Regions from separate parts of the Ferdinandcohnia salidurans genome, predicted to be linked through region 1. Evidence: riboswitches for the same ligand, from Rfam matches in the RefSeq annotation. Region 1 holds a riboswitch; each other region holds the start of a gene.
The links. Region 1 has a riboswitch for cobalamin ahead of ACFSFW_RS01130 (DUF4430 domain-containing protein). Riboswitches for the same ligand answer to the same signal wherever they lie in the genome.
Positions count from the first base shown of each region.

Region 1 (10,848 bases):
GTCTATGGATTTCACTTCGAGATGGTAAAGTCGAAGTGCGTTTTTTTATATCAACTGACTTTTCTTCCCCTTCAGGATGCTTCAAGACGATACCCCCTCATTTTGATCACGCAAATAATCAATTCTAAGCTTTACTGCCAAAATAAAATCTATCAAAAAATGAGCATATACAGTAATCCAAAGATTTTGATAGACCTCATAAATAAATCCTAATAAAAAGCTTAAAAGAACAACAGACGTTAGTAGAACCCACTTATATAAATAGCGTACATGTAATAATGCAAAAATAATACTTGCTATAATCAGTCCAAAATGGGTTTGAATAACACCTCTAAATAAAATCTCTTCCGCAAAGGAAATCAATAGGCATAAAATAAAAATATGCGGAATACTTCTTTTTCGGAAAATTCTTTCGTTAATACCACCATCATCATACATTGCTTCTGGAAGCCATTTTACAAGCAATAAATCAATAATAACAACAGCTATTGCAAATCCAGAACCAATAAGAAGAATATTCCAATCTTTCCAATTCCAGAGCTCCATAAATGATGACCAATGATCAAACAGGAAAAAACCAAGCCCTAAAGACAAAATTAATAAGATTCCTTGTGTTAGATAAAGGTGAAAAACGATTTCTTTATCTGTTAAATTTTTGATAATATCAGCTTGGCGCCTACCCATAATTTTCACCCATTTCTATGAAAGATACGATGCAATTCTTGTCTCCAAGACGGTAGCTCCCATTCATTTACGTCCTTACCGTTTCGTTTGTACAAATTGAAGTCAATTCCACATAAGTCACAGCAAGATGAAGGTCTCACTTTTAGGCTTTCGTCGAAGTATGATAATACAGCTTCCCTACGACATCCGTGAGTCTCTAACCATCTCTCCATCTGTTTAAGTTTGCTGTACTTGTATGAATATCGTTTATTTGCAGCATCCTCTATGATCTCAACTTTCTGCCGTGTGTTGAGTTCGTGCTCGATACACTCATCTATTTCCAGGTAAAATTGAATAAATCGCCATTGAACTTCAGATACACCGAATGCTGAATAAAAATACTCTTCAACCGATTTTGTATTTGTAAATTTTCCGTTCGTTTGTATTTCTTTATTCATGTATTCAATTATTTGATGGGTTTGTTCTTTCGATGGAAACTCATATTTAAGCAAAACTTCAGGTATTTCTCGGTCAAATTCACTATGAAGTAAAATAGCAATACTTGATTGACCGTCCCTGCCAGCACGCCCCATCTCCTGTAAATATGCCTCTATTTGTGAAGGGTAATGGAAGTGAATGACATATCGGATATCTGACTTATTCACACCCATCCCAAATGCATTTGTACAACAAATAATGGATAGTTGATTATTGATGAATTGCTCCTGGATCAACATTCTTTTTTCCTGTTCCATTCCACCATGGTAATAAGCAACTCGGTCAAAGCCTTCCTCTTTTAAAAATTGCGCAATATTTTCGGCCCATAATCGACTTGAAAAATAAATAATTCCTGGCCCTTGCAAATTTTTTATATAATTTAAAAGCACATCTTTCTTTTCTTCCAGCGAATCAACTTTTTTCACCATTATGGCTATATTGGGTCGATCAATTGAGTGGATGTGCATTTTCGGATCATTTAATTGTAATGTCCTGCTAATATCCCCTAAAACCTCTTTTGTAGCTGTTGCGGTTAATGCTAAACAAGGTGGGGATCCGATTTCACGACGAATATCACCCAAACGGGAATAGTCTGGACGAAAATCATGCCCCCATTGTGAGATACAATGTGCTTCATCTACCACAAACATAGAAAAACGAATTCCTTTTAATCGATTTAAAATAAATTTTGACTGGAGAATTTCAGGGGAGGCAAAAATATATTTATATTTGTGCAAGCTGGGTAGAACCTTACGTTTTCTCTCATTTGATAAAAAACTATTAAGGGCAACTACCCTTTTTTCACCCATTTTTCTTATCTGAAGGACCTGATCTTCCATAAGTGCAACAAGTGGTGAAATGATAAGTACACTACCTTCGAGAATTTGAGCTGGAAGTTGATAGCATAGCGATTTCCCTCCACCTGTGGGTAAGAGTGCCATGACATCTTGTCCAGCTAAAATATCATCTATAATTTCCTTTTGCCCTTCTCGGAACGTAGAATGATTAAATTTTTCTTTTAAAATTACATTAAGATCCATGTTTACCACCAAATCTTGCAAGAACTAGTCTAATTTCAAAATACGAGATGTCATTCGTCAATTTTTCCTTTAAAGGTCGTAATTGCTTTATTTGTAATGTCTTATAAACAGATAGTATCTGCTGCAGATGTTCGTGTGGAACGAATCGATCAATTGAAAAATTAGGTTTTTGATGCGTTACTTCAACAATATGATCTTCAATTGTATTCCGTTTTAGATTTCGAATGATACCTATTTCATCAATTGTTTTACCCTGCAGTAGCAATTGATACGTTTTCTTTGTTGAAGCTGTTAGTAATACTTCCTCTTGATGATGAGCCTCAATCATAGAACCAAGCAGAGGGAAACTGTGCCTATTCATTTCAAGATGATGAATCATCGTATGTAAGGTATGTAAAAAGAGAACCTGGCACCATACTTCATCCTCACCTAGTAAAGAACTAATCTGATCGATTGTATATCCAATTCTCGCTGAACTGGTCAGCCTCATGACAAATATAGTTGATTCTAGTTCTGAAACCATTTCAAGGAGCGACAAAATCTCTTTGTAAAGGGCTTCTGATAATGTAAATCGAGTATGTCCATCTTTAATCAAGAAACCTTTTACCCAGTCAGCAATTGAATCTTCTTGTTGGATTGGAGTATATTGTTTTTTTTCATTTACCAAATTCGACAAAACCTGCGTTAACAATGAAAGCCTTCGCCATAGCAAGATGGACTGTTCATTATGTTTCCAGCCATTTAATTGGGGAGGAATCGGTTTCTTTTCAAATTCCTTTTTTAGTACCCTTATACCAAGAGATGTAATTGTAAATTTATTACTTGAACCAGTTATTTCTTGAATTAGAGCATGTTCATGAAGTATTTGGATCTCCTTCTCAACCTGTTCTCTTGCAATCGGCCTTAGAATACCGAATAGAGGAGTGAGGCCAAATAGATTTGCATCCCCAATCGTTTGAGAGGACTTTTTACCGTTCAACAAATGATGAATCCCATAAACAGTCCGTTCACCATCTAGTTTATGCAAGCAATATAAGATTAATATTGAGCGATAGGTTATGTTCACGGCTTCTCCCCCCTCAAACGACGAAATAGATGGAAAATTGTCGAACGAATGTTACTTTTATTTTATCAAATAATAACGAAAAGTGGGATGTTTTCGTGTGGAATTATGAACATGCTTGTCAAACGGGAAAAACCCTTTTAGATTAAGCAATCTCACTATATATTTTTATTGAAAAGTTTTGTGAACAGCTTTACAATGAATATGAGGAAGCTGTTTCCATGCTATGAGGAAGTAGGATGGGGAACTACTATAAATATACATTTTATACATGTAACGATTTTTCGGGAGGTAAAGTACACATGGCAAAGTATACCATTGTTGACAAAGAAACTTGTATCGCATGTGGTGCATGTGGTGCAGCTGCACCTGACATCTACGATTACGATGATGACGGAATTGCATTTGTAACACTTGATGATAACCAAGGAATTGTAGAAATTCCAGAAATATTAGAGGAAGACATGATCGATGCTTTTGAAGGTTGCCCAACGGATTCCATTAAGGTAGCAGACGAGCCATTCGACGGTGATCCACTAAAATTTGAATAGTCCTTATATTCAAGGAAGAACCCTTTCGTTTAAGGGTTCTTTTTTTAAATGATAAAAAGCAGGCATTGCCTGCTTTTTGTCGTTTGATTATCCAATTGGAACTTCTTTACGTTCCCCTTTTTCAAATGTCATTAAGGTTTTGTAGCCTACACTTTTAGCTAGTTCAATTGCTTGATCAAAATCAGCACCTACATCCTGTGGGCGGTGTGCGTCCGATGACAAGACGATTGGAATGTTTTTGTCAAAGCACATTTGCAGTAGTCGAGGATCCGGATAAAGCTTGCCAATAGGCTTTCGTAATCCAGCAGTACTAATTTCAACGCAGGTTTTTGAGTTCGCTAATGCTGTCGTTGCACGATCAAATTGATGCAAAAGGAACTCCTCATCTTCAGGAATATATTTAAAAATCTTGACTAGATCAATATGACCCATAATATCAAATAAGTTTGATTCGGCCAATGTAATCACCTGATCATAATACTTTGTATATGTATCATGTAGGTCCCTTTTATCCCATTCTTCACGGAACTCCGCAAGGTCGATTCCAAAATCGTCAACCCAATGAATGGAGCCAATTACATAATCAAAATCATAAGTAGAAATGAATTTTTCCATTTCTGCATGCTTTCCAGGTGTATAATCCATTTCAATGGACATTTTTACATCAATATTATTTTTCCAGGCAAGCTTAAATAAATCTACATAATCCTTCATGTCATAATATCTTCTTGCATCAACCCACGGATTACTCAGAATATCTTTTGTCTGATAAAAATGATAAGCGTGTTCAGAAATCCCAAAATGATCAATTTTTTTTGCCTTTGCTTCATCAATAAACTTCATTAAATAGTCTAATTCAAGCGTTCCAAGCTCTAAATGATTGTGATAATCAGTTCGCATACCGAATCCCCCCAAAGTTTTTCTTATTATACATGAACTTGTCTCTCTAGGGGAATAAAAAAGCTCAAAATTATTTAGGATTTTTCGACAATTAAGATTTGATTTGGAAAAATTAAATCATCGGTTAACTGATTTAACATTTTAATTTCCTCAACAGATATACCTACCCTATGCGCAATGACTGATAAAGAATCCCCAGCCTTCACTGTATAGGTTTCAAGCTTTTTTAAAACTTCAGTGTCCTCTTTCTCCAATTCCATTAATGTAGGAACTAAAATTTGTTCATCGGTTAGCATATAAAGAGGGTCAATCGCATTGTTTCTAGAAGAATTCCATTCTCCATTATGTACTTCAAAATGTAAATGTGGACCAGTTGAATTACCTGTACTACCGATATGACCAATTAACTGACCTTTTACAACCTTTTCTCCTTCTTGAACATTGCGTTTACTTAAGTGTGCATAAACTGTCTCATATCCATTTGGATGCTCAATAAAAACGACATGACCATATGAACCCTTGAAATACGACTTTTTTACGATTCCTTCCTCAACCGCATATATGTGATCTCCAAGTGGAGCAGCGATATCTAAGCCTTTGTGATTGCCTTGTCTCGTTCCAAATGTATCAGTGATTCTCCCTGTGACTGGCCACGCCCATTCCTCTGTTGCTTTGTTACCTGGAAGTTCATGTGCGTTGACATTACATTCTCCTATAAAGAGTAATCCTGTACAAACTGCCAAAATGGCAACAATTGCAAATCGTTTACCAAACATTTTGATCCTCCTCAAAATATTGAACAATGATGCTATGAAAATGTGAACCCGTTATGTTTAGATTCAAGGACACCCCCTATCTAACATTATCTCTATTTACTAAGCAAATAAGGGACACCCTTACATTATTTGAAAAATTTTCTTAAAATATGTAAATAAAGTAATACTTTTCGTAACTGGTAAGGTGATACTTCCCAGAAATTATATTTAAAAGCAAAAAAAAGAGACATCTTAGTGTCTCTTATTGCAATTGAATTAGATTTGGTGCGAGCGGTACTGGTACCGGTTCCCCTATTCGTACATCACCAATTTGATCTATATTTCCGTAAAATGTAACTGTATCAAAGTTAAACTCTTTAGCGGTTAGCATAATTGCGTCCAACATAAGAATATAATTATCTGTATTCTCTAAAACCGCATCATCACTAAAATGAATTTCTAAATTCGTACCATTTGCTTTAATTTGTTTAATTTCAGATATGATTGGTGGATGCAGGGTATAATCCCCTTGATTAGCCTCCGCTTTCATTGCTTCCAGCGCTTGTTCAATCGTATTAAAATCTTCATAAGTTAAAGCTAAAATTTTGCGGTCTGAATGATCATTTACATAATAAAGGTATGCCTTTTTTGTATCTTTCTCAACATCAATATTATTTTCAATGATACCAGATTGCCCTATAGTAATTCCTTGTTGATTATTTTGGAAAAGTTCAACATGTTGATAGTCTTCTAACAGATAACGGAACGAACTAATCGTATGTGAAAATTCTGCAGCTTCAGCAGTAGCAAATGACTCAGTATTAATCGAGTTATTTACGTCCACCCTTACTGCCTTTGAATTGTCTTTCGTTACAACTTCTGAAAAATCTTCAAAATATGAATTCGAAATTTCATCAATGCCCCATTCTTTGTTTTTGCGAATAGCCTCATTTACTCTTGGAACTGTCTTTTGCCATTGTTCAACAACATTTTCCCCATTAGATTCGACGATTACTGAAACTACAGAAGGAAACATTACACCGCCCAAATACACACCATATGTGAGAAGGACTTCGTTTTCCCCTACACTATTTACAGTGTAACTATTGCTTGGTTGTTCCTCAAATGAAAATATTCCAGCCTCTTCATTTTGTTGTGGTTCCTCTGCTTTTTCTAGTGTGTTAAATGATGCATCCTTTGATGCTGCTTCTCTGTTTTCAGAATCCATAGCAATATTCGTATTTTCCCTTGCCATTTCAGCTGAGTCTGAGCTTGAACTATTCATATTATTAATGAAAGAAGGAGCTAAGATGAATAATAGAAGCACTGCTGCTGCAGATGCAAGGGTAGGAACAAGCCACATTTTTCTCTTTTTCTTATTCATCTTAAGGGTTATATTTTGATAAATCTCTTGTGGTTTCCGTTTGTCTTTTATTCCTGGCATTTGCGATAGCATCTGCTCGAGTTGTTCATCACTCCACTTTGAATTTTTCATCATCTATACCCTCCTTTACGCCTGATTCCTCCATATACTTCTTTAAGACCTTTAGACCTCTATGCTGAGTTGTCTTTACCTTACTCTCCGTCCATCCTAGAGTTTCAGCAGTCTCTGCAATTGAAAGTGATTGGATATATCGTAAAATAAGCACGATACGCTGGTCGGTCGTACAGTTTTCCAAGCAACGGTACATCATTTGTACCTGCTCATTTTGCAACGCTATTTCTTCCGGAAGTGGAGCAAAGTCTCTTACCTCTTGGCGACTCCAATCAAAGGAATCCATTATTCGCTGTTTCCACCCTTTTTGTTTCCGGAACGAGTCAATCGCAACATGCCTTGCAATTGAAAATAACCATGTTTTTTCACTACTTTTCCCTTCGAATCTATCATATGATTTTAAAACTCTTATATAAACTTCCTGAACGAGATCTTCAGCTTGTTCACGATTTTTTACCATATAAAATAAGAAGGAGAAGACATCGTGATGATACTTTTCATATAGTTCCTCAAACAAGGAATCCATTTGCAAATCCTCCCGTTCATTTCATTAGTCGAATGATTAATAAAAAAAGTTACACTCCCAATATAGTATGAATTAATAAAAAAAGGAAGAATATTTTGGTAATATTCTTCCTTACTTTGCAATTGTTACATTTTTTAAGAATAGTAGTCTCAGGATTGGATACAGAATGAGAAAAAATACTCCATTCCCAATTGCGTGACTCATATCGAATGGTAATCCAGCTAGGTAATAGGCTAGGAACTTACCCGAGAATAAATAAAGAGGGATTGAGATAACAAATCCATATAAGAAACCACAAAATACTGCATAGATGGCTAATAAAATGACAGGAATTCGATCACGATACTTCCGTAAAGCCCCACTAATTAACCCAATTATCCCCCATGCAACGATTTGTCCAATGGTCCATAAACCCATACCCATTACAAGATTCGATAATACAGAACCGAAAACAGCAACAACCATACCATAGATTGGACCCAAAAATAAGCTAGTTATCACGATAATCGCAGTCATAGGCTGGACATTCGGAAGGAATGTAAATGTAATTCGACCCACAACAGACAAGGCGATTAGCATCGATAAGAGCGTTAAGTTTTTAACAGATAAATTCATTATTCCCACTTATGGAGATCGAATTCGACCTTATCTTCAGGCTCTAATTGGTATTCATTAGCTCCTACCATGGCTTCTTCACCATTAACAGAATAAAACCATGATGTCTTTTCTTCTTCGCTTCCTGCAACGCCATTAATGCTGGCAACAAAAGCACCATCGAATTGTGTTTCGACGTCAAAGTTTGCTTGCATGACGTCCATAACGGTAACTTCTTTTCCAGATTCAATTTCAATTTCTTTTTCTTCAATGATTTCTTCACCATTGTTTTTGGAGATAACAACTGTTACAATCTCTGCTGTTTCTTCTTTATCTACAGTTTCTGATGTGTTGTTGTTGGAAGATTCATTTGTAGATGGGTCATTGCTGCATCCAAATAAAATTCCCAATGATAGTAAAGCAACTAATAGTTTTTTCATGTTTCTAGCTCCCCTTTTGTTAAAATATGTGTATGAATAAGTGTTTTATGCACCTAACATCGAATCAAATGCGCCTTGGCGTATTTGCGCCCAATTTTTAGGCCCACAGGAAGTGGGTCATAAAGACGTTGCCACAGGATGTGGCGTTCTTAGTCTTTGATCTTACAGATCGAAAAATTTCCTTTGAAAAATCGTGGCATCTGCCGGAGGCTATTATTTTATTTCGTAGAAGTGTCCTTCTTCTGCGGAATAAAATAATAAAAGCTCACCCTTGGGGTGAGCTTTAAAGATATAACAGGAAAACAACAAAAAAGCATGGTGTTTTAATGCTAATTCTCGCACCCCGGAGAATTAAAAAAGAAATGAATTAGGCAGGTCTACTGACTTAAGCTTCGTCCTACTTTGAGTCCTTCCCATATGTTGAACAGCATTCGCCATCCAGTCATACAGTGGTTCTTCTCATTTCGTCCACTTTTACAGTTGCGGGGGCAGTTCTGGATTCACACCAGATTCCCTTTTAAGTCTTAGAGAGGATGTTTAAAAAGTGCGGTGAATATGACGCTTCGAATTTCTGTGTTGGCTTGCTTTTCCGTTCCTCACGTATTAACTGCATACGCTCCGGTACTCAAAGCTGCGCCGCCTTGAAATTCTCGGTCCTCTTCATCCTCCTTTTTAATCCTTTATTTAAAGAATCAAATACAACATTCTCTGACACCTAAAATTCAATAAATTATTTAATTTTCTATTTAACAATCCCTATATTACAAGAAGAATTTTTCTTTTACAAGGAAATTGTTTCTTATGGAACAAGAATCTTCGCCACGTTTTTTCAAATTACTCACTTTTTCGAGGGATTACGAAAGTAAATGTCGTTCCTTCACCAAGCTTACTATGGACCGAGATATTCCCGTTATGTGCACTAATAATGTTTTTTACAATCGCAAGCCCTAAACCAGTACCAGATTTCCCTCTTGTTCTGGCCTTATCCGCCTTATAGAACCGTTCAAATACAAAAGGTAAATCTTCTTCTGGAATTCCAGAACCCGTATCCTTAATATCAACTTTTATTGAAGTTTCTTGACCAGTAACATGTACGTCAACCTGACCATTTTCATCGGTATGTCTAATTGCATTATCAATTAAGTTTGTAAAAACTTGCTCAATACGATCAGAGTCTATATAAATCTCACCAATGTCGTCTACCTTTGTAGCAGTTAACGTTATTTGGTTATCCTTAGCTAAACCTTGGAATTTCCGAATCACCCGACTAATAAGGGTATCGAAGTCAACTTTTTCTTTATTTAAGGTAATATTCCCTGATTGCATTCTAGCCAAATCTAATAACTCGTTAACAAGTCTACCCATTCGTAATGACTCATCATAGATGACTTTGGTAATTTCCTTTCGCTCTTCCTCGGAACTCGCTATGTCATCCATAATTGCTTCACTATAGCCCTGGAGCATTGCGATCGGAGTTCGCAGTTCGTGAGAAACATTAGCAATAAAATCTTCACGTAGCTTGTCCAAACGTCTTTCCTCCGTCATATCGCGAAGGACCGCAACGGCACCCCTAATATACGTCTGATTGTAAAGTGGACTCATTAAAATAACCCATGTTCTACCTTGAAGACTAATTTCAATAAATTGCTCCTTTTCAAATGAAACGGAACGTTGAAATAAATCCTTGACTTCTGGTGGAAGCTCTTGACCAACGTCCTGATACATACCTTGTTGGTAATACCAAGCTTGCAAAAAGCGTTCCGCAGGTGGGTTTGTTATCAATATCGTTCCATCACGATTTAAAGTGATAACTCCGTCGGCCATACTGTTTAATATGCTTGCAAGCTGCTCTTTCTCTTGATTAAGGGCATTTATATTATACTTTAACTGCCTTCCCATTTGGTTTAGCGCCATTCCTAAAGCGCCAATTTCGTCATGAGTAAGTATAGGAACCTTCGTATCAAATTTCCCTTTAGCTACTTCGGTAGCAGCTTCCCTCATTTTACGCAATGGAGCTGTAATACGCGTTAATAGAAAGAAGGCAAATACTGTTGTAAGGACAATTCCGATACCTGCAGCCAATATTATGAATTGAGTAGTATCCTTGGTAGTCTTTTGAACTACATCTAAGGATTGATAAAGAAAAACAGCACCCATCTGATCATTTTCGATGTGAAGAGGGGCCCCAACCACAAATAGTTCTTGTCTTTGCTCTTGAGGAGTTTTTCCACTTTCTGTTAGTTTTATCTTTTTGCTTGCGTTTTGGTCGTTTGTAATAACACGTCTAAGATCTGGGTCTTCTGTAATAACTGTAACAGGAATG
Region 1 is NZ_JBHUEK010000004.1:145,958-156,805, reverse strand. It holds gene ACFSFW_RS01180 (LysM peptidoglycan-binding domain-containing protein) at 1-85, opposite strand, end outside; gene ACFSFW_RS01175 (CPBP family intramembrane glutamic endopeptidase) at 82-684, opposite strand; gene ACFSFW_RS01170 (RecQ family ATP-dependent DNA helicase) at 690-2,201, opposite strand; gene ACFSFW_RS01165 (YpbB family protein) at 2,191-3,267, opposite strand; gene ACFSFW_RS01160 (4Fe-4S domain-containing protein) at 3,567-3,815, shown strand; gene ACFSFW_RS01155 (histidinol-phosphatase) at 3,903-4,715, opposite strand; gene ACFSFW_RS01150 (peptidoglycan DD-metalloendopeptidase family protein) at 4,790-5,491, opposite strand; gene ACFSFW_RS01145 (hypothetical protein) at 5,733-6,965, opposite strand; gene sigX (RNA polymerase sigma factor SigX) at 6,943-7,491, opposite strand; gene ACFSFW_RS01135 (ECF transporter S component) at 7,603-8,106, opposite strand; gene ACFSFW_RS01130 (DUF4430 domain-containing protein) at 8,106-8,525, opposite strand; cobalamin riboswitch at 8,879-9,081, opposite strand; gene ACFSFW_RS01125 (ATP-binding protein) at 9,360-10,848, opposite strand, start outside.

Region 2 (10,848 bases), on a different contig from region 1:
ATGATGTATTTGCAAAAGCCTACGAAGAAGGCCGTGTAACAGACTTAGGTCTTTCTGATTGGGAAAACTTCCGTGACCATTTAGTAAGTCTTGGAAGCGAGGGAATTCCAACTGAGGTTGAAGGTAGAATCGTTGATGTGGAAGGTCAATTTAACTTAACGGTACTACATACAAACGATACGCATGCTGCCTTAGATAAGATGCCTAAAACGGTAACGGTAGTGAAAGATGAAAGAGCCAAAAATCCGAATGCACTACTTCTTCATGCAGGAGATGCTTTTACAGGAACACTGTATTTTAATGAGTTCCTTGGAAAAGCAGATTTAGCCATGATGAATTTAATGGGCTTTGATGCAATGACCTTTGGTAACCATGAATTTGACTTAGGTTCTTTATCTGAAGGACATCAAAAATTAGTTGAATTTATCAAGGGAGCTAAGTTCCCATTTGTCAGTGCCAATGTTGATTTCTCGAAGGATGCTAAATTTAATGGGATTTTCAATGATTCTATCGCATCTGAAATTGATAATGGACAAATTTACAATGGGATCATCAAAGAGGTTAACGGTGAGAAAGTCGGTATCTTCGGTTTAACAACAGAAGAAACTGCTGACATTTCAAGCCCAGGTACAATAGCATTTGAAAACTATCTAAAAGAAGCTGAAAAAGCTGTTGAGGCTTTTAAAGCAGAAGGTGTCAACAAGATTATTGCATTAACACATATTGGTTATGATGATAATGCTGCGGTTGATAACGACTTAATCCTAGCTGAAAAAGTAGAAGGAATTGATGTTATTGTAGGTGGACATAGTCATACAGCATTGGATGTGCCATCCGTTGTTGCAAAAGATGACACACCTACAGTAATCGTTCAAACAGGTAATGCGAATAGCAACCTAGGTGTGCTAGATGTAGTATTCGATGAAAAAGGTGTAGTAATTGAACATGCTGGGGAATTAATTTCAATCGGTGATCAAGAGGCTGATTCTGAAGCAGCAGAAGTATTAGCACCGTATAAAGCACAGGTTGACAAAGTAGCACAAGAGGAAATCGGAGTATCAACTCCTATAGAGCTAGCAAACCCACGTACAAATGGTGATAATACAAAACCAAGTGTACGTAAAAACGAAACAATCCTAGGAAACTTAATTACAGATGGAATGCTTTTAAAAGCAAGAGAATTTACTGGTAAAAATGTAGTGATGGCTTTACAAAATGGCGGTGGCATCCGTGCAGCAATTAATGAAGGCCCAATCACGGTAGGTGAAGTAATCACAGTTCTTCCATTTGGTAACACGTTAGCTACGATGGAAATAACAGGTGCTGAGCTTAAAGAAGCGTTTGAAATTTCTGTTAGCAAGTATCCAGGTGAGAATGGTGGTTTCCTACATGTTGCAGGAGGTAAGGTAGAATTCGATTCTTCAAAACCAGCAGGCGAACGTGTAGTTGCAGTATACATTGAAGATGCTAAAGGAAACCTTGTAGCTGTTGATGATAATGCTACCTATACTATAGCTACAAATGCTTTCACAGCTAAAGGTGGAGACGGCTATGACGTATTTGCTAAAGCCTACGAAAAAGGCCGTGTAACAGATTTAGGACTATCTGATTGGGAAAACTTCCGTGATCACTTAGTAAGTCTTGGTAGTGAGGGAATCCCAACTGAAACTGAAGGTAGAATCGTTGATGTTACTACAACACCAGGCGAAGAGGAACCGCAGATTATTGTTGTTACTCCAGAAGTCGAAAGAGGAAACAAATATGTAGTATCTGCAGATGATTTAGGCGAACTAAAAGAAGGAGCTATTGTTAGAGTTGAAGTTCCTGAAAAGAAAAATACAATTTTTGTATCATTGAGCTCTGAAGCAATTGCGAAACTTAAAGCAGCAAATGCAACATTAATCATCTCAAATGGCGTGGTTGACCTTCAAATTCCTTCATCTATCTTACCTGATAGTGAAACGGAAGTTAAAGTACAGAAGGACAATCGTAAGGATGCTTTAGTTGCCTATGATTTTACAATCAAATCAGAAGGCAAGGGCTATCACAAGTTCAACGAAAAAGTCACAATGACTTTTTCGATTGACCCTAAAAAAGTGGATGATCCGAAAAAAGTGAAGGTTTTCTATTGGAATCCACAAAGTAAGGAATGGGAATTGGTCGGTGGCGAATACAATGATGGAAAAATTACTGCTACTACCGATCACTTTAGTACATTTGGAGTGTTAGAAGTTGAAGAGTCTAAGGAAGTTCCAGGTTCTGAAGTGAAAGATTCTGATACAAATGACTCAACTGTAAAAGATTCTGACTCGAAGAATTCTAATGGAGGGAAAAAACTTCCGATAACAGCTACAAATATGGCTAACATGTTAGTGGTTGGACTCGCGCTAATCCTTGTAGCTGCTGGCCTCCTCTATGTAATCAGAAGAAAAACAGCTTAATAGAATGAATTGAGGACTATAATAAAGTCCAATAATAGCAAGCAGTGAGAAAAACATTTGTTTCCTTCTCACTGCTTTTTAATTTGAACTTTTTTTTCGAAAATTTGATTCAAGTCAAAGTTTTTGCAACCTTTTCAATGGATAATGAAAGTATCAAAAGGAGGTAGACCATATGGAACCCTATGTATTTTTAGAGATTACTGGAATCATTACTTTAGCTTTTGGAGTCATTTTAAAATCTAAAAAAGTTTTCTTCACCCAACTAGTCATCTTGATTGGAATCTTTCTGCTAACGGACACTACATTAAATCTACTCTATTATTCTTCTTTATATGCCCTTCAATCCGTTATAAGTGCACTCGTACTACTTCGATATAAAAAGGCAATAGATCGAAATTACACACTTATCCTAGAAAAAACACACAAAATCCCTCGTAATCTAACGAAAGGTGGTGACCTCGGTAGTCAAACCTCATTTTTTGAAAAGAAATAATTTCTAAAGGATTTTTACAAAAAACGTTGAATTACTCTCTTAGTAAAAATAAGGGAGTAATTCGAATGATTACGTACAATTTGTTAAAAGGAAAAAAGGTTCAGCTTGTCAGAATTAAAGAAGATGACGTACCAACCATTGTAAGTTGGTATGAGGATCAAGAGTTTCTTAGAAATCTAGATACTTTACCGTCCTTCCCAAAACATCCGTCTGCTTTTAAAGAGTGGGTTGAGCAGAAAAACGAGAAAGAGTTTGTGTTTGGGATTAAAGAATTGGAGACTGATAAATTAGTTGGATTTGTGGACATTGACAGCATTATTTGGCCACATCGAAATGCATGGCTTGCAATCGCAATAGGTGGAGAAGGAAACCGTAATCGAGGGCTTGGATATGAAGCCATGCAACTCGTTTTGGATTTTGCTTTCCAAGAGTTAAATCTTCATAGAATCCAATTAACCGTTTTTCAGTACAATGAGAGGGCCATCGCCTTATATGAAAAGTTAGGATTTGTTAGAGAAGGTACCTCAAGAGAATTTCTAGAGCGTGACGGGAAGCGATTTGATATGTACTTTTATGGGCTGCTAAAACATGAATGGAAGAAATAAAAACAATTCCCCTAGATGCTAGGGGAATTTCCTTTACTTCTTTTCATAGTTTAAGTCCCATATGATCCCGAATGGGTCCTTTACTTTTGCATATTTTGCACCCCAAAATGTATCCTGTAACTCCATGAACACAGTGCCCTTTTGCATTAGGTCATTATAAGTTTTCGTAATTTCTTCTTCACTTTCAAATTCTATAACTAAAGAGATATTGTTTCCAAATGTTACACTATGGTCGGGAGAGTCATCTGATACCATTAGTAAGAATTCATTCTTTTTGAATTTACCATGAATAAGTCGGTCATTAGCCCAGTCCTGTGTTTCATAACCTGCCTTAGCATATGTTTGAACATCCAATATTTCGCCCTCAAATATTTCCTGATAATATTCCAAAGCTTCTTTCGCATTCCCATTAAACATTAAATAAGGTGTCGCTTGTCCTTTCATTCACAAAACACTCCTTTTTTTAATAAGTAAGTTGCCCTACACTATGATTTCTATTTACTAAAGATATCATACACTCTTTCCCCTCGAGAAAAAGTACAAGGTATTATTTCTCGAGAAATAATTGTCAATTTTTGTCTTGCTAAATAGGTAGGTGTCCCTTATTATTAATTGTAATAGTATATATTGATAGATTTTGAATATTAACAACTACATATTGTGTTTAGCCTTGGGAAAAAGATGCCATTTGTGCTTAAAAGGGAATCTGGTGAAAATCCAGAACTGCCCCCGCAACTGTAAATGCTGACGAAATGAACAGGCCACTGTATAAGATAACTTAAATAAAGGTGCTTATATGGGAAGGGTTCAAAGTAGAGTGACGCATTAGTCAGGAGACCTGTCTTTTCTTAAGATGTTTCACCTTCTTCGGGGATTGGGAAGATGAAACGATGGCGACAGGTAGGGCAACTCATGTGCTCTCTTGATGTTATCGTTTCATCCGCTCAATTCAATTGGGCGGATTTTTTTATTATAACGAAAAAAACGTTAAGGGAGAGAAATAGATGAATATTACAACACAAGGGGAATTGGATTCAGTTTTACACTCGCTTGAATATGCAGAAAGTACCTACCAGCTCGACACGACCGAAATTCGAAACAAACTGCAGGGAATGAATGTCACTACATTTGAAGCAAACCAGCATGCACTTTTTTATTCCTTAAACAAAATTGCCATGGATCAACCCAACTGGACATATTTAGCGGCTAATCTCTATTTAAATGAATTGTATGAAAAAGCTGCAACTAATAGAAATTACAATAGTGCTCTAAAATACGGCAATTTGCATGAGTTGCTACAGGAACTAACATCAAGAGGAATATATTCTAATGAATTAATAAACTCTTATTCTAAGGAAGAAATACTTGAACTAGGAGAAGTCATTGATCCTTCTAAAGATCATTTATTTACATACATTGGTTTGTTTTTATTAGCGGATCGCTATCTTGCAAGGGATTACGAACGAAATATTTATGAACTTCCACAAGAGCGATTCATGATAATCGCGATGACATTAATGCAGCATGAGGTAACGGAAGTTCGTCTTACTTATGTGAAAGAAGCCTATTGGGCATTAAGTAATTTATATATGACAGTAGCCACTCCAACTCTATCAAATGCAGGTAAAAGTTTTGGTCAGTTGTCCTCTTGTTTCATTGATACTGTTGAAGACTCACTTGATGGCATTTATTTAAACAACTGGGATATTGCTAGATTATCAAAAGATGGTGGCGGAATTGGCGTATATTATGGCAAGGTTCGCGCGTTAGGCTCCGACATAAAGAAATTCAAAGGGAATTCTTCTGGGATCGTTCCATGGATTCGCCTTATCAATGATACAGCAGTAAGTGTTGATCAATTAGGACAACGCCAAGGAGCAATTGCCATCTATTTAGACCTTTTCCACAAAGATATTATGAACGGTTTTCTAGACTTAAAAACAAATAATGGAGACGAACGTCGTAAGGCACACGATATTTTTACAGGGGTTTCCGTACCTGATTTGTTTATGGAGAAGTTACAAGAGGTAGATGAGAACGGCAGAAGTATTGGGGAGTGGCACACTTTTTGTCCACATGAAGTAAAACAAATCATGGGTTGGAAAGATGAGAACGGAAACCCATTAGGTCTCGAGGATTTTTACGATGAAGAGGATGAAAAATACTTCACTGAAAAATACTTGGAAGCTGTGAGTCATCCACTTTTACCACGTAAATCCTATCGCGCTATGGATGTCATGGCAAGGATCATGATTGCTCAATTAGAAACAGGAACACCTTACATGTTTTATCGCGATCAAGTAAATCGCCAGAACCCTAACAAACACCTTTTAGGAACAGGACGAACCTCGATTTTTTGCAGTAATTTATGTACAGAAATCGCGCAAAATATGTCAGCAACAGCGATTACGAAAGAGTATATCGACGATGAAGGAAATATTGTGATCATTCGAAAACCAGGTGATTTTGTGGTTTGTAATCTCTCATCTGTTAATCTACCAAGAGCTATCGGAGACAATGTCCTTGAACGACTAATTCGAATCCAGGTTAGGATGCTTGATAATGTTGTCGATTTAAATACGATATCGGTAAAACAAGCTGACCTCACAAATAAGAAGTTTCGAGCAGTAGGATTAGGTACCTTTGGTTGGCATCATCTTTTAGCATTAAAGGGTATTTATTGGGAATCTGATGAGGCTGTTCAATATGCAGATGAACTATATGAAGCAATTGCTTATCATGCAATCAAATCATCGATGGAGCTAGCGAAGGAAAAAGGAGCCTATAGTAAATTTAAAGGTTCTGAATGGGAATCGGGCATCTATTTTACTCGCAGAAAGTATTCGTCGGAACGATGGAGTATGCTTCAAGAAAATATATCAAAACATGGTGTGCGCAATGGCTGGCTAATGGCTGTGGCGCCAAATTCATCGACAGCTAAAATCGGAGGTTCCACAGATGGAATTGACCCAATCTATGCGGCTGAATATGCGGAGGAAAAAAAGAATTTTAAATTTAAAGTTACCGCACCTGATATCAATCATAAGACGTATGAGTTTTATCGAAAAGCACGTCATGAGGTGGATCAGGTTTGGAGCATTAGACAAAATGCAGCTCGCCAACGTCATATCGACCAGGGAATTAGCTTCAATTTGTATGTGAGACATGACATTAAAGCAAAGGATCTTTTACAGCTTCATTTAGAGGCTTGGAGACAAGGACTTAAGACAACGTATTATGTGAGAAGCACGTCACAAGCAGAAATTGAAGAATGTGAACTATGCCATAGTTAAGGGGGAATGGAGCTAATGACGAGTAATCAGCCATTAACAAAAATAAAATTGTTTAATCCAGAGTTTCCGAATAAATCAACGGGAATCATTAATGGGGAAACCTCGGGACTACTGAATTGGAACGATATCGCATATCCACAAATGTATACACTCTATCAAACCTTGCTATCAAATTTTTGGAAAGCACAAGAAATCAATATGCAGGATGACATCAAACAATGGGACCAACTAAGTTCTATTGAAAAGGATGTGTTTTTACGAATCAACACGCAACTAGCGTCATTAGATAGTTTGCAAACACCGACAATGAACCAGGTAATGGATTATGTGACGGACTCTAGTTTTAAAGCCATTTTTGCAGTGATTTCGCAACAGGAAGCCGTTCATAATGAATCATATTCTTATATTCTGAGCTCGCTTGTGCCTTTACCCGAACAAAAGGACCGTTTTAATCAGGCGAAGGAAGACCCAATTGTCCGAAAAAGGAATCAATTGATTTTAGAGGCTTACGAAGGTTTTAGGGAACATCCAACTCCGGAAAACTTATTTAAGTTAGCAATTAATTCGATTAATCTAGAAGGCATTTATTTTTATGCAGGGTTTGCCTTTTTCTATAATCTAGCTAGGCAACAAAAAATGCTTAAGACTAGTACAATGATTAGCTATATTCAAAGGGATGAAATGCAGCATGCATATTTCATTGCACAATTTGTTCGAATTCTTTTATCAGAGAACCCAGAATTGAATACCGAAGAGAACAAAGAGTATGTTTATAAATCAATTGGACAGGCAGTGGAGCTTGAAAAAGAGTGGGCACGCTATATTTTAAAAGACATTGATGGAATCGATTTACGTGAATTTGAAGAGTATGTCGAGTACCTTGCGAACAAGCGCTTCCGCCAACTTGGGTTTCAAAACCTATATGAAGAAAAAGAAAACCCAATGCCATGGATTCAGGTATTTAGTGACGAGATGATGAATGATACCAAATCTGACTTCTTCGAGCAAAAATCACGGACGTATACAAAGGTATCCCAATCCAATGGATTTGATGAACTATAAGTATGAGAGTCGCCATTGTCTATACATCAATTACAGGTAATACAGAGGAAACAGCAAAAATCATCAACCATTATATGAGAAGGTATACAACTGAGTGTTACGTCTATCAGGTGGAACACTTTCCTTATTACGAATTAGGATCATTTGATGTCATGATCATAGGGACCTATACATGGGGGAATGGGGAAATTCCGCACGAAATGCTTCGGCTTTATCGAGCCATTGAGAACAGCCCTACAAATGGTATTGTAACAGGGGTTTTTGGTACTGGAGACCAATGCTATCCGAATTTTTGTGGGGCGGTTGATGAATTTCGCGATATGCTTTATGTACACTCGAAGTTAGCGGCGACCTTAAAAATTGAATTAACTCCACAGCGAATCGATGAACCTCGGTTCGAACGCTTTGCCGAAGTTGTAGCAGAACGAGTTAATAGTCAAAAGGGTATCACTGTCTAGTGGTACCCTTTTTCATAGGCATGCTTAAGGCTATGTTGATGATAAACACTCCAATAAGGCTTACTAGTAAAATAGGAAAATCTAAAGCTGAGGCTATAATTGGACCAAAGCTAGCGCCGGTTAATAATGTAAAAGAATATAATGAAATAGCGGAACCACGTGCGTGTTCCCCCAATTTGCCTACTAGGGATATAATCGAAGGGAAGAGCAATGAGATTGAAGCAACAAAAGGTATGCTTAAAACAGCGATAACTCCTGGTCTACTGGACATTAAAAGACAAATAAGACTAGTGGTAGCTAAACTTAATCCAATTAATAATGTTCGCCGGTCACCGAATTGTTGAACTAATTTTCCCGTGAATAGCGATAGAGAAGCACCAATAAGGCCAATTGCCCTGATCTTGAATAATGTCTGTTCGTCGACCCCATGCAGTTCATTTAAGAACTGACCGATACCATCATAAAATGAAATAAAGGAAAGCAAAATTGAAAAAGTGATTATATAGCATATGACTAATGAAGGGTTTTTTATAATTTTATAAAAGTCTTGTAAGAGAGAGGCATCTGCCTTTTTCATAACTGGTACACTGGGGTATATAAACAGACTACCTATAAAAAGGACAAGATAGATCCCAGCATAACTATAAAAAACATACTCCCACCCATAAAAATAAGTGATACTTGAGCTCATGAGCTGCCCAAGGATTCCTGCAATTAAAAAACCGCTATTGATAAGGGCAAGAACTAGGGTTTGATGTCGCACTGGAAATATTTCAAATGTATAGGCGAACGCAACCGGTGCAAAGCTTCCAAGAGCAATCCCTTGCAATCCTCGAAAAACATATAGACTTACCTCATTAAAGGAAAAACCAACGAACCAGGTCGTAACAATTGAGAAGAATAAGCCAGAGACGATTACTTTTTTTCTACCTACCCTTTCAGAAAGTGGACCAAAGGTTAGTAACCCTATCGCATAAAAAAATGAAAAAATGCTCCCTCCAAGCACCGCTTTTTCATTTGTGATCTCGATGGAATCTGAAATGCTTTGATATATGGGGATCAAAGTATAAATGTTGGAGGCTACAAATACGCCCGTAATAATAAGCAAAAATGCTACAAGAAATAACCGATTCAATATAAACCACCACCTCTTTGTAACATATGCCTAACTTAAAATGCGGGTTCAAGAAAAATAGGCCTAGTGCTGAAATATCATGCACTAGACCTTCTTGAACGTTTAAGCAGAAAATATTCGTTTCCATACCTTCATAAATTCATTTCCTATAACAGGTACAATTGATAGTCCAAGAATGAGAAGCCAATCCTTGCCTGTAAGAAAATGAATGCCAAATACATTGTTGAAGAACGGGATATAGACAAGCCCCACTTGAATGGCAATACCTAAACAAATTGCGGCGATTAAGTATTTATTTGTAAATAGTCCCACCTTAAAAATCGATTTCTTACGACTTCTGAGATTGAGAGAGTGAAATAATTGAGAAATACTTAATGTAATAAACGCCATTGTTTGAGCGTGAATTAATGCATCTGCTGTAATGTTACTATAATCAATTGAAAAAACTGAGCTTGCACCAGAATAGAAACGTAGGCCTTCTACAAATGCAAATAAGGTAATAAAACCAATTAATAACCCATTCAATACGGTGAAGCTTCCACTCCCCTTGGAAAAGATGCTTTCCTTTGGATCTCGCGGTTTTTCCTTCATCACATCGGGATCATCAGGATCCATCCCTAACGCAATTGCGGGAAGGGTATCTGTAATTAGATTCACCCATAGAATTTGTACGGCTGTTAATGGAGCGGGTAAGCCAAGTAAAATACCAATGAATAACGCAGTAATTTCTCCTAGATTACAAGAGAGTAAAAATAAAATTGATTTCTTGATATTTTGGTAGATGTTTCTTCCATGTTCTACAGCTGATACAATTGTAGCGAAATTATCATCTGTAAGGATGATATCAGCGGCCCCTTTTGCAACATCTGTACCTGTGATCCCCATGGCTACTCCCACATCAGCCTGCTTTAATGATGGAGCATCATTCACACCATCACCAGTCATTGAGGCGATATGGCCATTATCTTTTAATGCTTTTACAATACGCACCTTATGCTCGGGAGAAACTCGCGCAAATACTCGAACAGTTTTCACTTTTTCCTGTAGCTCCATATCACTAAGTGCTTGTAGTTCTTGGCCAGTCATCGTTTGTGCCTCGTGGTTAGCTATTCCAAGTTCGGACGCGATTGCTAATGCTGTCTTTTGATGGTCACCTGTAATCATAATGGTCTGAATGCCCGCATCTTTACAAGAGGCAATCGATGCTTTCACTTCATCTCGGGGAGGATCTATCATCCCGATCAGGCCAAGGAAAATAAATTCTGTTTCTAAGTTGTTATCAAGGCTGTCATCTTTTGATACATTCTTCATAGCCACAGTTAGAACACGTAAGGCCTTATCAGACATTTTTCCTGCAGCTT
Region 2 is NZ_JBHUEK010000020.1:17,269-28,116, forward strand. It holds gene ACFSFW_RS13055 (5'-nucleotidase C-terminal domain-containing protein) at 1-2,441, shown strand, start outside; gene ACFSFW_RS13060 (hypothetical protein) at 2,614-2,934, shown strand; gene ACFSFW_RS13065 (GNAT family N-acetyltransferase) at 3,000-3,539, shown strand; gene ACFSFW_RS13070 (VOC family protein) at 3,573-3,983, opposite strand; cobalamin riboswitch at 4,202-4,399, shown strand; gene ACFSFW_RS13075 (ribonucleoside-diphosphate reductase subunit alpha) at 4,544-6,832, shown strand; gene ACFSFW_RS13080 (ribonucleotide-diphosphate reductase subunit beta) at 6,848-7,894, shown strand; gene ACFSFW_RS13085 (flavodoxin domain-containing protein) at 7,897-8,352, shown strand; gene ACFSFW_RS13090 (MFS transporter) at 8,342-9,487, opposite strand; gene ACFSFW_RS13095 (cation-translocating P-type ATPase) at 9,590-10,848, opposite strand, start outside.
Region 2: another riboswitch for cobalamin. It lies ahead of ACFSFW_RS13075 (ribonucleoside-diphosphate reductase subunit alpha); the one in region 1 lies ahead of ACFSFW_RS01130 (DUF4430 domain-containing protein).

Region 3 (10,848 bases), on a different contig from region 1:
ATTCAACTCCGTGTTTATCTTCAATAAGTGTTCCTAACATTTGGTACCCACCACATATGCCGACAACCGTAGTTCCCTTTTGTACTAAATCTAATATCCGATTAGCTAGACCTGTACTGTGTAAGGCCATCATATCCTCAATTGTATTTTTACTCCCTGGCAGAATCAGCACATCTGGATTTCCGACGTCTTCCATCGCTTTGATAAAGCGGACATGACAATCCTTTTCCTCAAAAAAAGGATCCACATCCGTAAAATTCGATATCATCGGATAACGTATGACCGCAATATCAATTTCTTTTGACTCATCTGGTTTCGAGGTATACGTATTTAACACCAATGAATCCTCTGCTTCAATTAGAAGGTTATCGATATATGGAACAACCCCTAATATAGGCACACCCGTATATTCCTCAAACCAAGTTAACCCAGGCTGTAATAGAGAAACATCCCCTCTAAATTTATTAATGATGACACCGATGACCCTTTTTCGATCCTCAGTCTCAAGAAGCTGTAATGTTCCTACTAAACTGGCAAAGACTCCACCCTTGTAAATATCACCAACCAGAATCACAGGTGCATTCGCTATCCGTGCAACTCGCATATTAACAAGCTCCCGATCATTTAAATTTATCTCTGCAGGACTACCCGCTCCTTCTATCACAATCCGCTCATAGCTTTTGGACAATGTATCATAAGCTTCTCGAATCACTTGCAATCCTTGTTGAAAAAAGTCCTCGCGATATTCTCCAGCTTTCATATTCTTAAATGGCTTACCGTGAACAACAATTTGTGATTCATAGTTTCCATTAGGCTTAATTAATATCGGATTCATATCTGTCGTTGCTAAAATTCGTGCCGCTTCAGCTTGAACACCTTGTGCACGCCCGATTTCTTTTCCATCGACCGTTATATACGAATTCAATGCCATATTTTGCGATTTAAAAGGTGCTGTTTTAAAACCATCCTGAACAAATATCCGGCATAGAGCGGTAACAATTGCACTCTTTCCAGCATCTGAATGAGTACCTTGAATCATTAACGGTACAGCTCTATTCATTGTGTGAACTCCTTTTTTGTCTGATTCTTGCTCCTTTAAAATTCAATCCCTTTTACGGCTGGTATGCCTTCATCATAATAATGCTTTTCCACTTCAACAACCGAAACAAGATCAGCGATTTCTCGTATTTCGCGCTTGGCATCTCTTCCGGTAATAACGAGATGAAGGTGTTGCGGTTTATTTTTTAATAATTCAACCACTTCGTTTAACGGTAATACATCATCAATTGGAAATGTATCAATCGCTAATGCATTGTTTAATTCATCTAGTATGACCAAATCATATTCACCGCTCATAACAGCTTCCTTCGCCTTTACCCATCCAGCCTTTAACGCTTCCCTATGTTCTTCTGGGGTTTTTGTCCAGGTAAATCCTCTTCCAAGCTGCTCCATCTCAACCCCAAGCTTACTTAAGGCAATTTGTTCCCCGTACGAACGTTCAGGTGATTTAATAAATTGAAAAATCTTTACTCGTAATCCTCTTCCAACTGCTCGTACTGTTAAACCTAGAGCTGCAGTTGTCTTCCCTTTACCGTGACCCGTATACACAAGTGTTAATCCCTTTTTCTTATTGTTAGCTTGTTCCATATGAACCTCCTAGTTTTGTGATAAATGATTACTTATTTGTAGAAATTCCTGCTGATTGAAAGGTTGCCATTTCTTTTAGCATTAAAGTAGCCAATTGGATAATCGGAAATGAAATGGCTGCACCTGTTCCTTCTCCAAGTCTAAGTCCTAAATCAATAATGGGCTGCTTCCCCAACTGAGAAAGTGCGATTTTGTGACCAGGTTCAATCGATTGATGTGTGACAATCATATAATCTTTAACACTAGGGGAAATTAATTTTGCAACTAATGCTGCAATGGTACAAATAAAACCATCTACAAGAATCGGTACCCTTTTGCTTGCAGCTGCTAACATTGCACCTGTCATTGCGGCTATCTCTAGTCCGCCCACTTTCGCGATAATATCAATCGGATCATTTCGATTCGGATTCCTACGTATAAGCGCCTGTTTAATAATGGCAGTTTTATGTAAAAATGCAGCATCAGAAATTCCAGTCCCTCTTCCTACTAAAAGGGAAATATCTTTACCGCTAAGAACAGCTAAGATTGCACTACTCGAAGTTGTATTTCCAATCCCCATCTCTCCGAGTATGAGGCACTGTGCCCCTTCTTGGATAATTTGTAAGGCTTGATTATACCCAACATCAATCGCTTGTTCAGCTTCTTGTCGACTCATTGCATCTTCATGATAAAAATTACCTGTACCATAACGAATCTTTTGATTGATTAATCTCTCGTGTTCAATATCATTTGCTACTCCAATATCGATAATCTTAAGGATGGCACCAATTTGTCTACTAAAAACATTTATCGCTGCACCACCATTTAAAAAGTTCCAAACCATCTGTTCGGTTACTGCTTGCGGATAAGCAGAAACACCTTCTGAAGTGATGCCATGATCGGCCGCAAAAACAAGCACTCCTGGTGGCGTAACACTAGGAAACGGTTCGTTTTTCATTTCTGATAAGTAAATAGCCAATTCCTCTAGCCGCCCAAGGCTTCCTATTGGTTTTGTCAACGTATTGATATACTCACTAACCTGTCTTCCCATCTCCTTGTTTACCTTTGGGATGGCTTCGTATATTTGTTTCATCCTAATCTCTCCTTACTATCCCGATACTCTATACATTTCTTAATCCAGTTCTCCACAATTTTTGGATTTGAGCCAAAATGAAGATGGGTGTAGCCAGCTACTAAATTGTACTTTAGATAGCCTTCCTTATTAACACCCCGCAGCCCCTTAGTTTCATAGGCATAGGAAAGTTCATTTGCCAAAAAAGAAGAATAATGAAATTCATGCCCTCTAACCATTTGATCCGTAAGAATGAAATTGTCATTAAGACCACTAATTTCTCTATATCCTAATGCTTGTAAATGTGTATGCATGCGTACTTTACCTGGGATGATCCCTATCATTTGATACGTCTTCTGTTCCGTCGTTTCAATGGACTCGGTCAAATACATGAACCCGCCACATTCAGCAAGAGTTGGCAGTCCTGCTTTTATGGCCTTATGAATCGATTCCTTTGTCTTGACACTAGATTCCAGATCTAAAGCGAATTCTTCAGGAAAGCCTCCACCTATATATAGACCATCCACATCAATTGGTAATTCTTCATTAGCCAATGGAGAAAAATAAACCAATTCTGCTCCATTTACTTCCAAGATTTCTAGATTCTCAGGATAATAGAAGTTAAAGGCTGCATCTTTTGCAACAGCTATTCTCGTCATCTTATTTTGCTTCTTTTCAAACAAAGATGATTTATTTTTTTCAATTATCGGTTCAGCTACAGCTAATTCCAGCAATTTATCAATATCAATCGTCTCTAAAACCAAGTCACCCATTTTATCAAATAATGGAGTAAGTTCACCGCGTTCAATTGAAGGAATGAGACCAAGATGTCTTTCTGGAATTTCAATATCAACATCTTGTTTCAAATACCCGATAACAGGAATACGGCATTCCTGTTCAATTGCTTTTTTGACAAGCTGAAAATGTCCCTCGCTCCCCACTTTGTTTGCAATAACTCCAACAATATTTGGTCCTTCTGCAAACAATTGAAAACCCTTCACAATTGCTGCTGCACTTCGAGCCATACTTTCACAATTCACTACAAGCAATACAGGACTTTTCGTTATGATACTAATCTCTGCTGTACTACCTTCATTTGTTTCCGGACTTTTCCCATCAAAGAACCCCATAACTCCTTCTATAATTGAAATATCAGCATCACGATTTCCATGTGTGAAAATATCCAAAACTCTTTCATGGGTGAGCATCCAGCTATCTAAATTACGTGACACTCGTTCTGTTACAGCTGTATGATAGGATGGGTCAATATAGTCAGGACCACATTTAAAGCCTTGTACGCTTAGACCACGTTTGATTAATGCTGACATAATCCCAATTGTTAATGTTGTTTTTCCAACCCCACTGCCAGTACCTGCAATTACAATACGTCGATCGCTCATTTACTCCCCCACCTTTTTTAGTTTGCGACTCTTTGTAAATACTTTTGGATTGCTTCTTTTGTTGCATCATACACAATTCGACCAATGCCTTTTCCAACAATGGTTCCTGAACCTGCGTATGGTGTTTTATCCCCTTGTTGTGTAACACCTAGAAGTAGTGAATCCGTTGATGTACCAGTTGCAATGGTGTTGGAGTGTGGATCTTTAATATTCATGTCTAGTAACGCTTTTGTTTTCGCTTCTGTAGCTGACATAAAGGCATTTACAAGTGCACCATCTGTAAAATGTGAATCTATGAAAAGCATGATGTTGATTGTACCTATTGTTTGTTTCGCCTTAGAATGTGAACGACTCGTAATATCAACAGCATTTCCTGTACCCGCAGTTACAACGGCCAGCATCTGAATACCTTCAAATTCTTCATGCCGAATGACAACATCTTCTAATTGAACAGCTGTCATCATTCCAACAGCTTGTTCATAAGGAATAGAGTACTTTGTCATCCAATTTCGCAAATCACGGTCAGGCTCTGAGCAATTATAATTCTTTTCAACATGAAAATTACAAAAATGCTTCAACCATTGAATCCCATCACCGATGACCCCATTGGATAATGTTCGTAAAGGTTGATCAAATTGAATGTGGATATACTCCTTCGTTTGAAGAATCTTATAAGAATTTTCAAAACGTGAACGAGGTTGTGCTTGATGATAGCCTGGTGTCATAAGTAGTTGTGGTTTTGGAATTGTCGGATGAGACCCAAGCTTAATATCGACTTCATACACCTTCTTTAGTTGGTCTGTCTTTCTGAAATTGTTAACATCTCCAACTTCTAAAAAACGTCCCTTATAAAGCATGGCAATCCGATCTGCATATTGAGAAGCAACATTTAAATCATGCAAAATGGAGAAAATTGTTAACCCCATGCTTTGCTGCCGTTCTTTTAATAAATCCAACATTTGGAATGTGTGTTTCACATCTAAATGATTCGTTGGCTCATCTAAAAGCAAAATCTCAGGTTCTTGTGCCAATGCCTTCGCTAATAACACCCTTTGCTTCTCACCACCACTAATCATTCGGAATGGAGTTTTTCGAAATTCACTTATATTCGTTAATTCCATGGCCTCTTCAATGACGTTCCAATCTACTCGGGATAGCTGTTTGAATAAACCTTTCTGGTGTGGATAACGCCCTAGACTCACAATTTCTTCCACAGTATAATCAAATGAAACCTTCGCCTCCTGAGTAAGAACAGCCATTTTTTTAGCCTTCTCAAGCTTTGAAAGAGTTGAAATTTCTTTACCAGAAAGGAAAACTTCACCATTTATAATCGGCAATTGCCCAGTTATCAGTTTAAACAGGGTTGTTTTTCCACTTCCATTTGGACCAAGAAGCGCAAAAAATTCACCTTGATGAATCTCAAGATTTAATCCATTAATAATAGGGGAATTCGTATATCCGCCAACTAAATTGTTAACTGTAATCATCTACGTTCCCCTCCAACTCTTTCTCTGATTAATAATAGTGCAAAAACCGGTGCACCTATTAGAGCTGTAACAACACCAATTGGCAACTCTTGTGGAGCAATAATACTTCTTGATACTAAATCAGCTAAAATAAGGAATGCTCCGCCTATCAGTAGTGAAAGTGGTAGTACATGGCGATGATTTGGACCCGTTACAATACGTACTACATGTGGAATGACAAGCCCTACAAATCCAATTGATCCAGACACGGCTACAGCTGAACCGGTTAATAAAGAGGCTCCAATTAAGATATAAAACTTTCCCTTCTTCACATCAACCCCAATATGATCTGCCGCATCCTCCCCAAGTGCTAACGCATTCAACTCCCGGTAATGGTAGAACAAAATAAAGGAACCGCACAACATAAACGGAAGAATCAATTGAACATGACTCCAGCCTCTCAGTCCTACACTGCCATATAACCAATAGATAATTTGAGTCATTGAATCTTGGTCGCTTAATGAAATAATGAGGGAAACAACTGCTCCAATAAAGGAACTAACAATGATCCCCGCTAATATTATTGTTTCAATCGCTAAGCTTCGACTACTCAATCGAACAAGTCCGAATACAATAAGTAGTGAAACAAAACCACCTACTATCGCAACAATGGGAAGAGTAAAGTTTCCTAACCCAAAGATCGTAAACTGAAAAAATAAAACAAAAACTGCACCAAGAGATGCACCAGATGAAACCCCGATTGTATATGGATCCGCTAATGGATTACGTAATAATCCTTGGAATGCAGCACCCGCTAACCCAAGGGATGCACCAACAAAAAAGGCCAGCAATACCCTCGGTATTCGGATGTTCCAAATAATCATCTCTTCATTTCTAGCAATCTCATTAAGCCACCCCCAACCAAAGGTTTTGTCTAGTACAATATGTAATATGGTTGGAATAGGCACTTGGACACTACTAACGAATATGCCAAGGAGGGCTGTACTAAGTACAAACCCTCCGCTTAGAATATATAACCAAATAACGTTATTTATTAAAAACTTCCGGATAAATAAGCTTCGCAAGAGTCTCGACTCCTTCAATTAACCGAGGACCTGGTCTAGTAACCGTATCGTTATCAACATCAAAGACCTGTTTATTTTTAACTGCAGGAACTTCAGACCAGCCTTCACGCCCAAATACTTCTTCAGTTGGATTATCTATGTAGTAGCCATACGTTGTAATGATGACATCAGGATTTAATTGTACAATTTCCTCCTCTGTTAATTGTACCCATCCTTCATGCTCCTCTGCTGCATTCGTTGCTTGAATGGCCTCGAACATTTCATGCATAAATGTATTTGTTCCTGTTGTAAAAATATCAGGCGCAGGTGAAACCTCAACCCAGACTTTCTTTTTATCTGTTATTGTTGAAGCTTTTTCCTTGATTTCGTCAAAACGTTGCTTCATATTTGTTACAATTTCGGTTGCCTCAGTCACAGTTCCTGTAGCTTTCCCAATCATTTCAATATGTTGATACGCATCCTCAAAGGATGAAGCACTTCCAACGACAATCACATCAATTCCTGCATCTTCAAACTGTTTTAATATGTCAGGATGTGTATTGTAATGATAATCTGTAACTAGTGCTAGATCAGGAAGAAGTGAAAGAACCAATTCTGCATTGATATCCTGTGCACCTACTTTTTGAATTTCAAGTGCTTCTGATGGGTAATTATCGTAATCAGAAACTCCAATAATTTTTTCTCCTAAACCAAGGGCAAATGCAATTTCTGTATTACTTGCCTGAATGGAGACAATTGATTCAGGTTCTTCATCAATTGTAACTTCTCGATCAGCACTGTCTATAATTGTGATAGGGAACTCTTGATTGGCATTCTCCCCTTCAGCTTGTTCAACGGTTTTTGGATCCTTCTCATCTTGAGCCTCTTCGTCTTGTGTACCACAGCCTGAAACGATACCCATGGTAAAAAGAAAAATAAGACTTAACAGACCCCATTTTTTCAACATTTCCTTCATTCTTTTTTCCCCCTTCTAATTTTGAACACAAAAAAACGCCATTCCACAGGAAGAGCGTTTCGTAAAGGCATAATAAAAGTTATTTGCTATAGAACTCCAATAAAGCAATCCTACTATAACAAATATAGTATCATATGATAATTTATCTGCACTTTAAACGTTCCTTTCCTCGAGGAAGCTTAAAAAACAAAATAGGCAGGTCTCCTGACTTGCGAATCAACGGTCGGTTACTCCTTCCCATGTAAAAAACACAGTGGATCTTATAACCTTCCTCCTCGCTTACAGTGGCGGGACCGTGTTGGACTTACACCAACTTCCCTCTTAGTCTTACATTCTCTTATTAGAAGAATGGTAAGAAACCTATTTGCGAAATATTCATTTTTTTGTATTCTGCAAAATTATAATACACCCCTAATGTTTTGTAAATAGGAGCAAAGCTAAGGAACCAAAAGTTCATTTGGTCCCATCACTAATTTAACACTTAAATTACGTCGCTGTTTCCTTCTTCCGTTCTCTCTACTAGTGTAAATAAAAATCGATAAATTAGCCGATATGCTTCTTCTAATGACATCTCCTCTTTAAACCCATTCACGTAATTCAAAGCGAAATTCAAGTCCCATAAGCCATCACCTTGGTTAAACATCAACACAAATTTTGCTTCATCTCCACGTAATTCTTTTCTTAAGTTTTCTTTAAGAGGTGACTCGAACTTCTTCTGTAGCTTCAATCCTACCATGACATCGTATGTTCCAAATACATCATTCACTTCAAACGCAATTGCATCCACGCCGATTAGTTCCAACCACTTTGATTCAAAGTATAGAAATTCATTCTTGTGTTTTTCTAGGTAGTCAATCGGGTGTTCTAAGAAACCAAATGATTCTTTAGAGAGTGTTTCTTCTGTTTCTTTATCACATCTTTCTATGTAAGCTTCACGGAAACGTGTAGTAGGATCCTTTTCGATTAATGTAACGTCATGTGAAATTAATTCATATCTTTCTATGTACTCTTTTTCCTCTTGAAATACTGCAACTTGTTTCTCTTCACTCATTAACTCTGATGAAATGTATTTTTTCATTTGTTTTTGTAACATAGGTGTTCCTCCTGAATTTGATGCCTTACCAGTCTTAGGGGTAAGGCACCCATTTTGTACATTCACTTTTTAGCGAGTACGCCTTCTACCTCTCGTTGAATTGCTTTTGGATTGCCTATCATTAGACTTTCTATTTGAAGAAAATGGTGCAGCCTTCTTTCTGTCTCTTCTACTACCTTCAGAGCGTTTATTTTCGTTTTTTTGCTCACTTGCTCTCTCATAATCCTCACGATCAGGGATACTTATGCCCTTAATCACTTGTAGCTCGAATTTTTGATGAATCCCTTTTTCAATCATTCGTAGGAACTCCATATCCTTTGGAGCCACTAAAGTATAGGCAACCCCGTCGCCACCTGCACGGCCAGTCCGTCCAATCCGGTGAACATAGCTTTCCACATCTTGTGGGATGTCATAGTTAAAGACATGTGTTACCCCTTCAACATCCAGTCCCCTTGCAGCAACGTCTGTGGCAACTAAAAACTGTGTTTTCGCTTCACGAAATCGTTTCATCGCTTTTTCGCGTTTGGACTGTGTTAAATCACCATGCAACTCGTCTGAATCATATCCGTTAGCAATCAATGCCTCGTGCAGCTTTTTCGCACGAACTTTTGTACGACAGAATATGATCGCTAAAAATGGACGATGTTCTTCGATTAAATGCAACAACGTTGCTTGTTTTCTCCGGTCAGTGGTTTCAATCACAACTTGTTTAATCTCTTCCACCGTTACTTTTTTTGCTTTCACTTCGATTAACTCTGGCTCGTTCATATATTTTTTGGCAAGAGATTTAATTTCGTTAGGCATTGTTGCAGAAAACAGCATGGTTTGTCTAGAAGGAAATGTTTCTTTAATGATGTCATCTACCTCTGGAAGAAAACCCATATGTAACATTTGGTCGGCTTCATCTAACACAAGCATCCTAATCGATGACAGATCAATCGTTCCACGGCGAATATGATCTAATAACCGACCAGGCGTTGCCACGACAATATGCTGTGCACCTTTCAGCTTTTTTAATTGATGCTCAACATCCTGACCACCGTACACAGCTAACACATTGATACCCTCTACGTTTTCCATCATTTTCTTAATTTCTTTTGAAATTTGCTGAGCTAATTCTCTTGTTGGAGTTAAAATAAGTGCTTGCACATCCGACTCGTGCACATCAATCTTTTCAAGAATCGGTAGAACAAAAGCCAACGTCTTTCCTGTTCCCGTTTGTGCTTTTGCAATCACATCCTTCCCCTCAAGTACGGATGGAATTGTCCGTTCTTGTATCGGAGTTGGTTCCACGATACCTAATGACTTCAATGTATGGTTAATCTCTTTTCGAATACCAAGTTGTAAAAAATCTAGCAAGGCTCATCACGTCTCTCTTCTTATCATAATGCCAGTTTGATTGTTCAATGGCTTATTTACTATAGCATATATATTGGTTAGTATTTACAGAGTGATTTGGAATATTTATTATTGTCACAGTGACGCCCCGAATTTTGTCGATGGGTCAGAGGGATAGGTTCCTTGACCCACCATAAATGGTACGAAACTTTTCAAATATCGCCTGTTCAAACTTAATACTTTCTTTTCCGAACTTATCCTTAATATTTTTCATTGTACTTTTCAAGTTTGTTGTATTTCTTCATAATAAAGGGAACTTCCTATTATTAAAGTTCCCTTTGTTCTTAGTACACCTTATATGTGAGCGATTTACAAATCTACTTTCATGTCACGCAATGCACCTTGTTTAACGTATTTTATTAGTTTTGCAGCCTCATCTCGTACACGTTTTCTTCCTAAATCGGTTAAAAACCAGTTATCCTTTCTGGTGAAAGCATCATCAGCAGGACATAACGTGTAGGAGATCCAACTAGGCATATATGTTTGTAATGTCAGATGTAATCGTTTCATATGGTAAGATGTCGTTACTACCAATATTCGTTTGATCCTATATAGGTGAAATTCTCTGTTTAATACGAATAGAGAGGCTAATACATTTTCTAGTGTGTGCAATGACTGATCCTCAATTAGTATATCTTTTTCGGAAGCCCCTAACGCTATGGCTTCTCTTTTCATCGAAACAGCTTCTGAGTGATCACTTTCCTTCCACTTCACACCACCTGAAAACAATAGTTTACTGGCTCTACCTTGCTT
Region 3 is NZ_JBHUEK010000034.1:276,290-287,137, forward strand. It holds gene ACFSFW_RS23630 (cobyric acid synthase) at 1-1,060, opposite strand, end outside; gene cobO (cob(I)yrinic acid a,c-diamide adenosyltransferase) at 1,096-1,647, opposite strand; gene cobT (nicotinate-nucleotide--dimethylbenzimidazole phosphoribosyltransferase) at 1,676-2,719, opposite strand; gene ACFSFW_RS23645 (cobyrinic acid a,c-diamide synthase CobB) at 2,716-4,098, opposite strand; gene ACFSFW_RS23650 (adenosylcobinamide amidohydrolase) at 4,116-5,585, opposite strand; gene ACFSFW_RS23655 (FecCD family ABC transporter permease) at 5,582-6,649, opposite strand; gene ACFSFW_RS23660 (ABC transporter substrate-binding protein) at 6,612-7,604, opposite strand; cobalamin riboswitch at 7,782-7,983, opposite strand; gene ACFSFW_RS23665 (branched-chain amino acid aminotransferase) at 8,086-8,697, opposite strand; gene ACFSFW_RS23670 (DEAD/DEAH box helicase) at 8,767-10,056, opposite strand; gene ACFSFW_RS23675 (YdcF family protein) at 10,405-10,848, opposite strand, start outside.
Region 3: another riboswitch for cobalamin. It lies ahead of ACFSFW_RS23660 (ABC transporter substrate-binding protein); the one in region 1 lies ahead of ACFSFW_RS01130 (DUF4430 domain-containing protein).